One region of the Paenibacillus phoenicis genome, then DNA from elsewhere that is predicted to be linked to it. Evidence: riboswitches for the same ligand, from Rfam matches in the RefSeq annotation. Region 1 holds a riboswitch; each other region holds the start of a gene.
The links. A riboswitch is a leader RNA that binds a small molecule or an ion and turns the genes downstream of it on or off. The one in region 1 is predicted to bind cyclic di-AMP.
Positions count from the first base shown of each region.

Region 2: linked by a shared signal. The riboswitch ahead of U9M73_RS01585 (KamA family radical SAM protein) and the one ahead of U9M73_RS13050 (TrkH family potassium uptake protein) in region 1 are both predicted to bind cyclic di-AMP.
Region 3: linked by a shared signal. The riboswitch ahead of U9M73_RS12005 (C40 family peptidase) and the one ahead of U9M73_RS13050 (TrkH family potassium uptake protein) in region 1 are both predicted to bind cyclic di-AMP.
Region 4: linked by a shared signal. The riboswitch ahead of U9M73_RS17975 (resuscitation-promoting factor) and the one ahead of U9M73_RS13050 (TrkH family potassium uptake protein) in region 1 are both predicted to bind cyclic di-AMP.

Region 1 is NZ_JAYERP010000001.1:2,756,802-2,759,978, reverse strand. Features, by position in the region: gene U9M73_RS13055 (CPBP family intramembrane glutamic endopeptidase) at 1-1,499, opposite strand, end outside; cyclic di-AMP (ydaO/yuaA leader) riboswitch at 1,849-2,011, shown strand; gene U9M73_RS13050 (TrkH family potassium uptake protein) at 2,079-3,177, shown strand, end outside.
Region 2 is NZ_JAYERP010000001.1:360,118-363,294, reverse strand. Features, by position in the region: gene U9M73_RS01590 (methyl-accepting chemotaxis protein) at 1-112, shown strand, start outside; gene U9M73_RS01585 (KamA family radical SAM protein) at 177-1,346, opposite strand; cyclic di-AMP (ydaO/yuaA leader) riboswitch at 1,508-1,650, opposite strand; gene U9M73_RS01580 (cobyric acid synthase) at 1,674-3,177, opposite strand, start outside.
Region 3 is NZ_JAYERP010000001.1:2,552,274-2,555,450, reverse strand. Features, by position in the region: gene U9M73_RS12010 (copper-translocating P-type ATPase) at 1-590, opposite strand, end outside; cyclic di-AMP (ydaO/yuaA leader) riboswitch at 997-1,130, shown strand; gene U9M73_RS12005 (C40 family peptidase) at 1,135-1,605, shown strand; gene U9M73_RS12000 (BlaI/MecI/CopY family transcriptional regulator) at 1,752-2,183, shown strand; gene U9M73_RS11995 (M56 family metallopeptidase) at 2,170-3,027, shown strand.
Region 4 is NZ_JAYERP010000001.1:3,779,718-3,782,894, forward strand. Features, by position in the region: gene U9M73_RS17970 (TatD family hydrolase) at 1-768, shown strand, start outside; cyclic di-AMP (ydaO/yuaA leader) riboswitch at 970-1,181, shown strand; gene U9M73_RS17975 (resuscitation-promoting factor) at 1,627-2,763, shown strand; gene rnmV (ribonuclease M5) at 2,912-3,177, shown strand, end outside.

The DNA of each region.
Region 1 (3,177 bases):
AAGATGACGTGCGAGAAGACAACGGTCGCGAAGCCGTAGCGCAGGAACACGAAGCTGAACAGCAGTCCGATAAAGGTTAATTCGATCGGGCGCGAAATGACCGGATAAATCGGATACAACGTGTGGCCAAACGCCCAGATTAAGGTCGACAGCAGGCAGGCGACAAAGGTGCTGCGGAACATTTTCTTCAGCATTGGGATCCCGAACAAGCGATACACCGCTTCTTCTCCGATCCCTGCCACCCAAGCCAGCAGCGGAAACAATAGCGGGTACACCATGTTGTAAGGCGATTGCGTCGCATCGGTCGTGGACCAGGTATGAATCGTTTGCTCTAGAATGAAGAAAACAACGGATTGAACGCCTAACAGGATCAATGCCCAGGCATACCCGTCAGCCACGGAGGTCAGGATGGAACGGCCGTACCCTTCTTCCCGTGATCGCGCCCACAAGTTGATGCCGTTCTTCCGCCACAGTCCATCGCCGCCCACCAGCGAGAAGTACACGGAAGCGGCGAGGAACAACGTCACCAGACCTTGGAAGAAGAGGCCAAAGATGAGCACGCCGGATTCAAGACCGTCTTTTTGGAACACGGGGATCATGTTGATCGTTCCAATCGTGGATAGCACGAAGTAAGCCGAGGCCAGGAAAATACCCCGCTTAAACGAGGTATGGGCCCGTGTCAGCGCGCTGTAGACGATCGCCAGAATCGCCAGCACGAACGTCAACAGGGCGTATCCGGCATAGGTGAGCCAGCTGGCGATTTTCGTCTGTCCGGCGACGTAGTCCTGATGAGCCTGCGGTACGGTAAAATAGCTCTCCAACGAGGAAACCTTGCCGTATTCGAAGCTGAGCTTGATTTCCGCTTGCGATTCGCCTAACGTGTAGCCATTGATATGGTAGAGGAGGCCCACATCCCCTTCACCGGAGGCCAGCTCCAGATCGCTTGATTTAAATCCAAAGGCGTTCAGGTAAGGCTGTGCCAGCTCTTCTTTCTCCGCTAACGTTAAATCCCCCTCCCATGCCTTCATGGAATCGGTGGTTTCCGATCCTACATCAAGCATCATCTGCTTGGTGGCGTTGCTGGAGGAACTGATCTCCTCGAAGCCGACGACTTGACCGGTGGTCATATGGACATCCACGGTCACGGCGCTTAACGATTCGGTGGGGTCCGTGTAACGGACACGAAATACGTCATATGGAAATTGCTTGTCATACGTTTTTAAGTATGGGGCGAGCAGATCGGCTTTGGTTAAGTAACCAAACAGATCGGAACGCGTTTCGTATGTAATCAATGCTTTATCCTTCGTGGGATTCGGCAGGTCGATCCCAAGTACGGATTGGACAAATTCACTTGCACGGGCAGTTGCTTCCGGTTTGCTGATCACCTCATTTGCTTGCTGCAGCTGCAAGGACTCCGAATCGGTGGTCGGAAACAGTTGAACGGCGACGAACACAATGAATCCTAGGGCGGCCAGCAGCCACAGATTTTTGGTCTTCATCCTGCGGCGGCCATTTGACGTCAAAGGGGAACTCACTCGCAAAACTCCTTTGTTATTAAGTTGAATGAAATCGGGAACACGTACTCTTCTTATATTATGAGGTATGTTTTTCCCTCAAGTACGTCAAAGTAAAGATAACACAGCTATCCCCCCTGCGCCAGACGGATGGCAAAAATGACGAGAAACGGCAAAAACTCCGGCAAGCCCTCGCATCACTCAGATTGGGGGCGAAGTTGATCCTCCCACTCCCTGATTTCGTCCTTTTCTGGTCTTTTTCTTGAAAATAGAGCTTTGTGGCGGGACGGAATAAGGGATATAATCCATTTGACGAAAAATGATTGAAAACAATTGAAAAGATTGGCCGAATTTCGCAATGAAAACGGGGGAACCGTATATTTTGGGGTGAATTTCACGGAGCTTCAACTCCCAGCAAGGGGATATGTTCCGCGAATAGGGCAACTGGGCATGTCCGAATCCGTCAGCTAACCTCGTAGGCCTGTGCATCAGGAACCAAACACCGAAAGGCATTGGATTTCCAGTGCTTTTTTTCTTTTGTGTTTTTTTCAGAACGATGATGAGGTGAACGCGTTGCATACCAAGAAAATTAACCTTTCTCCGCCGCAGATATTGGTGACTGGGTTTGCCCTCATCATTTTGTTGGGAACTCTGCTGCTTATGCTTCCGATCTCTGGGACGTCCGGGGAACCGATGCCATTTATTGATGCTTTATTTACGGCAACCTCGGCAACTTGTGTGACGGGGCTGTTTGTGGTGGATACGGGAAGGTATTTTTCAACCTTTGGACATATCGTCATCATCATGCTTGTACAAATCGGGGGGCTTGGCTTTATGACCATGGCCACCTTGTTCTCCCTTGTCCTCAAACGGAAAATCTCGCTGAAAGACCGTCTGCTGCTCCAGGAAGCGATGAACCAGAGCTCAATGGAAGGCATCGTTCGCTTAATCCGCAAGGTGCTGATGTACTCCCTGATCATCGAGTCCAGTGCGGCGGTGCTCCTCACGATTCGCTGGGCCTTTGATATGCCGTTTGGCCGGGCGCTGTATTATGGGATTTGGCATTCGATTTCGATGTTTAATAATGCGGGATTTGATTTGTTTGGGGAAAATCGCAGTTTAATCCCCTATGTTAACGATCCTTTGATTAACATCGTCTCCATCTTGCTCATCGTGTCCGGGGGGCTTGGTTTTATTGTCTTGTCCGATCTGGCAGAGTATCGCAAGCATCGCAAATTGTCGCTTCATTCCAAAGTGGTGCTGTCCATGACGGGGGCGCTGATTGCGATTGGCACGATCGTCATTTTCGTGTTCGAATTCACGAACTCGCGTACGCTGGAACCGCTCAGTTGGAGCGGCAAAATCTGGGCTTCAATGTTCCAATCGATTACGCCTCGTTCGGGAGGGGTTGTCACCCTTGATATCGGTTCGCTGCGTCAGGCTACGCAATTCTTCATAATCATCCTGATGTTTATCGGGGCTTCGCCCGGCTCGACGGGGGGCGGGATCAAGACAACTACCTTTACGATTCTCATCGGCGCGGTGATCTCCATGATCCGCGGACGAACCGATTTGGTGTTGTTCCGTTACCGGATGGCCCAAGAACGGATCTTCAAGGCGCTCACGATTACGATGATGGCACTGTTCGTCATCGTTGCTGTAG
Region 2 (3,177 bases), 2.4 Mb from region 1:
CAGCTATTCGCAGCAACAACTGAGCGAAATGGAAAATCACGCGCGTACGGTTCGTTCGCTGCATGAGCAGGCGTTGGCGCTGCAGGAGTCGATCGCAAAATTCCGGATCTGACTCTAAAAACAAAACGTACCCTTCACGCTCCCCTGATCGGGGAAGCGGAAGGGTACGTTTTGTTTTATCCCGTAATGGACACTGCGCTTGCAGCGTCTTCCGTTGGCTGATCCGACTGCGTATCCAGCTTCGATTCCGGCTTCTTCCAGTACGCTTCACTGCCTGGCAGATCGTCGAACCAGGTAGCATCATCCGGGCAAGGCAAAATCATAAATTTGCCGTATTCACCGTCCCGGGACTGATGATATTTGAGATAAGCCTGCCCGTTTTCAATGGCCAGGATTTCGATTTTTCCCGAAGAATGGCTCATTGAAAGCCGCACGCGTTTGCCAAGCCCCGATGTACGGGCTTTCGCTTCCTCCACCAGTTGATATGCTCGTTTCAGCGGGATCACGAAATCAGCATTTCCGGCAACGGGACGATTGATAAAGAAATAGTACGGAGTGACGCCGGCCCACGATAAGCGGTCCAGCAATTCGCCAAGCACGGCCGCATCATCATTGATGCCTTTGAGAATCGGCGTTTGATTAACCACGATAGCCCCAGCGTCGTGTAACGCCTGGAACCCTCTTTTGGCTTCAGGGGTAATTTCGCGCGGATGATTGATATGCGCCATGACATAAATCCGTTGGTCTACAGTGGAGAACTCCCTAATCAGATCCAGCAATTCCGGATCTTCATAAATACGCATAGGATTAAAAACAGGAATTTTGGAGCCGAGTCGGATGATTTTTACATGCTCAATGGCTCTTAGCCGTTCGAGAATCGAACGCAGTTTCTTTGTAGCCAAAATCAAGCTGTCACCGCCGGTTAACAGGACGTTGTTGATCTCCGGATGCTGGGCGATATACTCGATGCCAGGCGTGACATCCGCCATCGCTTCCTTCACATCGTTGCGAAACAACCGTTTACGGAAGCAATACCGGCAATAGGAGCCGCAAACCTCGGACACGATCAGCAGCGCGGTCGTGCGGTATTTATGCTGGCAGCCAGGCACCACATAGTTCGCCGCTTCGTCGGAAGCGTCCCAACGCCCGTATTCCTTCAGCTCTCCCGTATTGGGGATCACCAACTTGCGGATCGGGTCCTCTGGATCATTCCAGTCGATCAAATTCAAATAGTAGTCATTCACCCGAAAAACGAATTTGTCCGTAATCGGTTTCAACTCCTGCCGCTCCTGCTCGGACAACTGGCTCACCTTGGCAATATCGGTGATGTACTTCGGACTAGCCATAAATCCTCTCCTCCTTTAATAGTGCGATGCGTAAAGAAGAAGCTCGAAACTTGCAGTGAATGCGAGTACTCCGCCGAATGCTCGGGTCAAAGGTCTTGCAGAACGCAAAAAGACCCCGCTTCAAAGAACAGGGTCATTAATTGATGACTGAAATAATATTAAAATGACCCATCCACTGCAAACGAGGTTAGCTGACGGGCTCGGGAAAGATGGTTCCCTACGTTAATCCTACAACGATTCGCCCCAAAAGATTGGTTCCCCCGCTTTTCGACTTTACCCATCGAAAATTAAGCGTATTTTTATCCTACCCTAACATCACCCGATTTGTCAAAGCTTACCTTGGATCCCGGCGATGTCGTAAATGAGATCCATGCGCAAATGCCTGCGAACCTGCTCCGCTAACCGATCGAAGGCTTCCTCCTTCCGCGAGGAAGAAACAAAGGTGACGCCCAAAGGTTCGAGCCCTTTGCTCGTACGCAGTCCGTCCAGCCAAGCACGTCGCCAGGCATCATTATGGAACACTCCGTGCAGATACGTCCCAAACACCCTGCCATCGGCGCGGGCTGCGCCTTCCGGATGTGTTTGCGTCTCAGCCTGTTCTAACTCCGGGGCTGTCCCTGACCCTTGTACTGGCTCCTCATTGACCCGAAGCATAAATAAGGGACGAGTGTCCCGCAGCTGCTGGGTCGAGCCGGCATGAATCTCATAGCCTGAGATCGGCAGCCGGCGGTTCTTAGAGTGCAGCGATATCGGCTGGTCCTCGCACGTATAGCCGTGCACCCGTACCGTTTTTTTGCCTGAGAGGAAGGTTGTTGCCAAGGGGAGCAGGCCCAATCCTAACGCAGACCTCGGTTCATTGGACTCCACGCCTTCGGGGTCATGCAGTTGTTCTCCCAGCATTTGATATCCGCCGCAGATTCCGACCAGCTGGGTGCGCGTCTCCTCTTCAATCAGGCTGCAAATAGCCTCCGCCAGCCCTTGCCTACGCAAAAATTCCAGATCGCTGATCGTATCCTTGGTCCCCGGTAAAATCACCGCATCGGGATGCCCAAGCTCCGACAGCTTGCTTACATAACGTAGCGACACGTCCGGTTCGGCGGCCAACGGATCAAAATCGGTGAAGTTGGAAATATGCGGGTAACGGATGACTGCGATGTCCAGTTCCTTACTTGGCGCTTGCTCTGGATGGGCAGGATAGGTATCCAGGACAACGGAATCCTCTGCTTCGATATCCAGATCAGGCAGAAAGGGGAGCACTCCTAGTACGGGAATTCCGGTCCGCTGCTCCAGCCAATCCAGCCCGGGCTGCAATAGAGACAAATCGCCGCGGAACTTGTTGATAATGAACCCTTTTACGCGGGCGCGTTCGTGTGGCTCAAGCAGCTCCAGGGTACCAACGAGAAAAGCAAAAACGCCGCCGCGGTCAATATCCCCCACCAAGATCACGGGAGCATCCGCCCATTCAGCCAAGTTCATGTTGACGATATCCCGTTGCTTCAGGTTGATTTCCGCCGGGCTCCCAGCCCCCTCGATCACCACAATGCCATGCTTGTCGCGGAGCCGGCTGAGCGCTTCCATCACCAGCGGCTTGGCTTTAGGCAAAAATTCCTCACGATAATCAGATGCGCTTAAGTGGCGGTAAGGACGCCCATGAACAACGATCTGCGAATGCATGTCCCCAGTTGGCTTGATCAGTACCGGATTCATGTCGGTGGTGGCGGCAATGCCGCAAGCCTCCGCCTGAATGCCTTGGGCCCGTCCAATCTCTTGGCCGTCCGCTGTAACATACGAGTTCAAAGCCATATTTTGCGACTTAAACGGAGCTGGTCTA
Region 3 (3,177 bases), 200 kb from region 1:
GACTTCATCTCAATCCAATGCCCGAGTAGCATAATGTCGATTAACGTGGCAAGCTCCCAGAAAAAGTCTGTCGTGGTGAGTCCGAAAGTAGAGCTTGTACTGTAAACATACGCAACAACGATGGCGAGACAGATGAGAGTCATCATGCCCGGGTTTTTTACGGAAAGTTCATCCTTAGCCCCTTTAATAAAAGGCCAGCCCCCATAGAAGAAGACAAATGAGGACAAGAGGAACAGAAGGTATGTATCCCCCGGAAATCGCCAGCTTACGCCCATGAACATTTGAATCATTGGGGAAATGATTAGGATCGGAATCGTGATAATTAAGGATATATAGAAACGTTTCTTAAAATCTTCAACCATATGCCCATGATGGCCGGAATGATCATGTCCGCCAGCGTGCATAACATGGTTTCCATGTTGGTGCTCATCATGCTGATGATGATCCTCGTGTCTTACATGCTGATGTTGCTCATGCTCATCATGTTGGTGATGTTGGTGTTCGTTGGGTTCGTGGTGCTGTTCTTTATGTTGATGTTCAGAAGAACGACGGGAATGATCGCTTTGATCATGTTTATGATTGTTATTCATGATCTTGCTCCTTCGCATAATTTGTTATTTTTAAGTATTTAATTTAACCTCTATGTGATATTTTAATCACCACCTTCCCTGTTCTTATTCCAACATGGACATATTGTAGAAGAGGCTATGGCATTCTTAATTTCATCTTATAAAGGACATATACACTATGTAAGAACGGTAACTAAATAATTAAAATCTTGTAACCCTACAAGCAGTAGTATAAATATGGTATATTGATAATGTCAATTTTCGATACGTTCTTATTTTTATAAAAATCATCTGTTTCGACATTTCTAATAGCTTCCGAAAGCCCTCAGTAAGTGATTAAACATTCATATTACATTTTTTGTACTTCTATAAAAATAAGGATTGACAAAATAACAGAAAATAGACTACATTATGTAGGGTTACAAAAAATTAATTTTTGCCGAATTTCTTAACAGAAAACGGGGGAACCAATTTTGGGTGAATTATTCTTTTCGTAAAAAGAATATAGGGAACCTTCTACCGAACCCTCAGCTAACTCCGTAGGCATCGAAGGGAGACTACATATTTGAGAAAATTGATCTTATCGACATTAGGTGCAGCACTTATTTTTTCAGCGAGCGCTACCAGTTCCTTTGCTAGTTCGGCCAAACTTGAAAATGAAGTAGATAAAGTGGTGGGGACTCCTTACTTGTATGGAGGTACAACAGTAGCCGGTTTTGATTGCTCGGGTTTTATTTTATATGTTTTTGATAAGTTCAATTTGGATTTGCCTCGTACGTCAAAAAGCCAGGCAAAAGAGGGAACTCCGGTGGATCAGGACAAACTTCGAACTGGAGATTTGGTATTTTTTAATACGGATGGGAAGGGTATTTCTCATGCAGGCATCTATATCGGCGACAATAAGTTTGCACACTCTTCAAGTAGTAAAGGTGTAAGAATAAGCAGTTTGTCAGAATCTTATTATAAAGAGCGGTATGTTACTGCAAGGCGTGTTGTGAGTGAGCAGAGTTATCTTAAAATGATTGGTCAAGAATAACTATAAAAAGGACAAGCTGTAAGAAATTATCGGCTTGTCCTTATGTTTTGCAAAAATAATCATCCAAGGAGGATGATTATTTTTGTAAATTGACCAATGAAAGTTTATTAACTACAATATGTAGTATAGGATGAAAGGGTGAAAGCATGTCTGTTAAACGGATGTATTTAAACGAGGAGGGGCTAAATCGCTTTTTTGGCTCACTAGAAGCTCAAATCATGGAGATTATTTGGGAACATAATAGAATAACAATTAAAGAAGTTCAGTCTCTTCTGGAGGATGATTTATCTTTCAATGCTGTGATGACGGTGATGAATCGCTTGATTGAAAAAGGGCATCTGAAGAAAACAACAATAGGGAAGGGGAGAGCCAGGCAGAGTTATTTTGAACCTGTACAAAGCAAGGAGGAATTTATTACCGAACAAACGAAAACTGTTACGGTAGGTTTAATTCACGACTACGGGGACTTGATGGTAAATCATATGGTCGACGCGATGCAGCAGGCCGATCCTCAGTTGATGAAGTTATTAGAATCACGTTTAAATGAATGGAAAAAAGACCGTCATGATAACCATTAAAAAGCATGACATCATTTTTTTCTTGATGATCGCTATTGGATTACTCCTATGGATTAATATGGCAATTTATATGTTGCATGAAATTTGGGGATATTCCATCCAATGGGGAATATTGGAGTATTGCCTTTCTGCTCTAGGAGAGAGCACAATGATACACCAGTTCATATTAATAGGATTGAATATCGTTATTATATACAGCCTTCTAACATTTTTTTACATCTTGTTCAAACAAGTAAATCTAAAAAAACAGTGGAATAAAGAGGTTCGATTCAAATCGGATATTTTGTTAACGGAAGCGATAAATAGAACATTTCAACAATTTAATGGAAAAATTATTGTTATTAAAGACCATTCACTATTCGCTTTAACTTATGGATTTGTTCGACCGAGAATTGTCATTTCTACCAAGATGCTGGCATGTTTCGATCAAGAAGAGATTACAGCGGTATTGCTGCATGAATACGCTCATCTAAAAAAATTCGATCCTCTTCGTTCGTTAATCATAAATATCATAAAAGACAGTCTTCCTTTTGTACCGATTTTTAAAAAAATGCATTATTTCATTCATGTTTGGATGGAGATCGATGCCGATCAATATGCCATGATGCACATGGGGTCCCCATATGCTTTGGGTAGTGTGTTATATAAATGTGCGAGTTCAAATCATCAACGATTACCCATCGGGGTTGGATTTGCGGATGATCCCATCAATTATCGGATACAAAAATTAATTGAACCGAGTTCTCATATCAAAATTCCAATGATGGATATCCCCCCTATGGTTATATCTTTTAGTGTATTCATCACGTTTGCTGTCATCATGTTATTTAACGGCTGCACATAAAAGCCGTTTTCTTTTTCGTTTTAAAACTACGTATTGTAGTATATAAAGTGGCTCGATGGTTCATATTAAAAGCGATAGGAGAACAGATACATGTGTGGAATTCAGCCAGATTATATGAAAATGGCCATGATGAATTGATTAACGTTATGA
Region 4 (3,177 bases), 1.0 Mb from region 1:
TTTGATACGCATACGCATTTGGATGCTCCCCAATTTGACGAGGACCGCGAGGAAGTGATCGCGCGCGCCGTGGAACAAGGGGTTACGCGGATGATTAACATCGGATTTAACCGCGAGACGATCCCTTCGACCATGAAGTTGGCAGAGACGTATGACTTCATTTATGCCGCTGTCGGCTGGCATCCGCAAGACGCGATTACGATGCAAGAGGGCGATTTGGACTGGATTGCAGAATTGTGCAAGCATGAGAAGGTCGTTGCCATCGGGGAAATTGGACTGGATTATTATTGGGATACGTCACCTAAGGACGTTCAACATAAGGTTTTTCGTGAGCAAATTGGACTGGCTCGCAGCTTGGGCATGCCGATTTCCATTCATAATCGGGACGCTCACGAAGACGTGGTACGCATCCTTCGGGAAGAGAAAGCCAATGAAGTTGGAGGCGTGATGCACTCTTTCTCCGGCAGTTGGGAAATTGCCAAAATGTGTCTAGATTTGGGATTTCATTTGTCGTTTGGCGGGCCGATTACGTTTAAAAATGCAAAACAGCCAAAAGAAGTGTTGGCCAAGACGCCGATGGACCGATTGCTGATTGAAACGGATTCCCCATATTTAACACCACATCCTTATCGTGGTAAACGGAATGAGTCCGCTCACGTCCGCTTGGTCGCGGAAATGGCGGCCGAGCTCAAGGGGGTCACTTTTGAGGAAATCGCGGAAATTACCACTCGAAATGCATTGGAACGATTTGGAATCCCGAGAATTTGAGAGCAAAACGGATGAAATAAAGAGGATTCCGGAAAGATTAATGCTTTTTAACCCTCAAAAACAAGGTCATTACATTTTTTTAACCATTTTTTTAAAAAAACGTGGTTGATTCGTCCTTTACAACCTGCATCGAAACAGGATAGAATCTTTTCAGTATCGATTCGGTTCGTTTGAACTGAGACATACGATGCTTGGTTCCATGAACCAGTCTCGCTGAATCTCCTTTGACGGAGAACGGGGGAACCAATACGGATTGCGGTTGGCGGCAGCCTAACGCGTTCGTAGTTGATTTCTTTCCAGGGTCTTTGGGGTGAATTCAAGGTCATTGCGCCATGAGCGAATGTACTGAGAAAGGGCGGCTCTCTTTCGCCCGAACCCGACAGCTAACCTCGTAAGCGAATAAGAGAGGTCACTCGTGCAGCTATTACACCCAAGACATTCAAGAAGCCACGAAGGAGTTCCTCTAACTCTTTCTCCCGGCTTCTTTTGTTTTGAATAAAAGTAATAGGGTCGTCATACTGTTGGAAAACAGGAGGTGACGACAAGCAGGAGAGACTGGATCAGGATGCAAAACGCTTAGGATTAAATTTAAGATCAGTGTTCAAAAAGTCAGGTTTTCAGCACCGAGAAGGTTGGATGAAGCTAGGGACTGAGTAGCGCAGCGTACATGGGGGTACGTGAGCAACGGAAGGCCCGGCTGAATTCAAGATTCGATGCTGAATTCACTTCTTGACCTGCTTCGTGATCAAAAGATGACTTTTTGACTACCTTAGGCGTTTTGTAAAAAGTAACTGTAGTCGCGTCAATCGTTATCATGCATCGACCTAGACGGCGGGACTATGAAGGAGGACGGAAGAAATGGGCATTTTCCGCAAAGAGGAGACCCATGAATCACGCTCATCCAGCATGTCTTACGCAATGCGATGGAAGCATGAGAATTTACGTCAGATAGCGCTCGTCGGCGTTCTGGCCATCGCGGGAATCATCATCATCCTAATCTGGCTGTATAGCCAGGCACAGAAGGAAGTATCCCTGATCGTGGACGGGAATGTCCAGTCAGTGGAGACAACCCAATCCAGTGTAGCTCATCTGCTGGAGGAACAATCGATTAAGCTCAGTGCGAAGGATTCGGTATCCCTCCCGCTGGAAAGCTCGCTGAAGAACGGTGACCGCATTGTCATAGTACGCGCCAAGCCGGTCAATGTGACCGCGGACGGCACCACGAAAGTCCACTTCACGACGCAAAGCAAAGTAGAGGGCGTATTGTCCGAGCTCGGCATCACTTTGGATGAAGACGACAAGGTGACCCCGGCATTGGACAGTAAAGTTACCGAGAACCTGAATGTCAAGGTCGTTCGGGTCAGCAAGCAAACGGTGCAGAGCAAGGAGACTGTGCCCTTTAGCGTGGTCAAAACGTCGGACGACAAGCTGCTAAAAGGTACCACGAAGGTCATTCAAGAAGGTACCGAAGGTCTGGTCATTCACAACATTGAGAAAACTTACGAAGACGGAAAATTCGTGGCGAAGCGTTGGCTCGGCAAAGAGGTCTCCAAGGACCCTCAGCCGAAGGTGATCGCAGTCGGCACGAAGAAACCTACCGAGGTCCTGTCGGCCAGCATAAGCCGTAAGGGAAATACGGTGAACATCAGCGGGATGACGACCAAAGGTGGCGTCTCATTCAAATATAAAAAGATCCTGAAAAATGTTACGTTAACCGCGTATTCGGCGGAAGAAGACGGGATAGGCACCCGTACGGCTTCGGGTACCCGCGTGACGGAAGGCAGAACGATTGCCGTTGATAAAGACGTCGTTCCGCTTGGTTGGTGGGTATACATCGAAGGAGTCGGCTTCCGTAAGGCAGAGGATACGGGTGGAGCCATCGATGGAAATAAGATGGACGTCTATTTTGATAGTCTGAAGGATGCTAAGAAATTCGGCCGCAAGAAGGGCCGCACCGTATACGTAATCGGTCCGACGAAGCCGGAATTGAACTAAGATCTCGTTCTCTTTCGTTTTACAATGCGGAGGGAATGAGATAGTATTAGGATGATGAATAAGACAGTGGATTAGAAGAGGATGATATGATCCTCTTCTTTTTGTTATTCTGGTGGAGACAAGCAAGAACAGGAAGGAAGACAGATCCATGATCAAAGAGGTCATCGTGGTGGAGGGCCGAGACGACACCGTGGCCATTAAACGAGCCGTAGAGGCGGATACGATTGAGACCGGGGGTTCGGCGATAGGCGAAGCCGTGCTAAAGAAAATCGCTTTGGCTCAGGAACGCCGGGGCGTGATTATTTTTACGGACCCCGACCATGCCGGGGAGCGGATTCGTAAAATCGTGGCAGCGCGGGTGCCGGGCTGCAAGCACGCTTTCCTGCCTGAGGTCGAAGCTACGAAGAAAGGCGA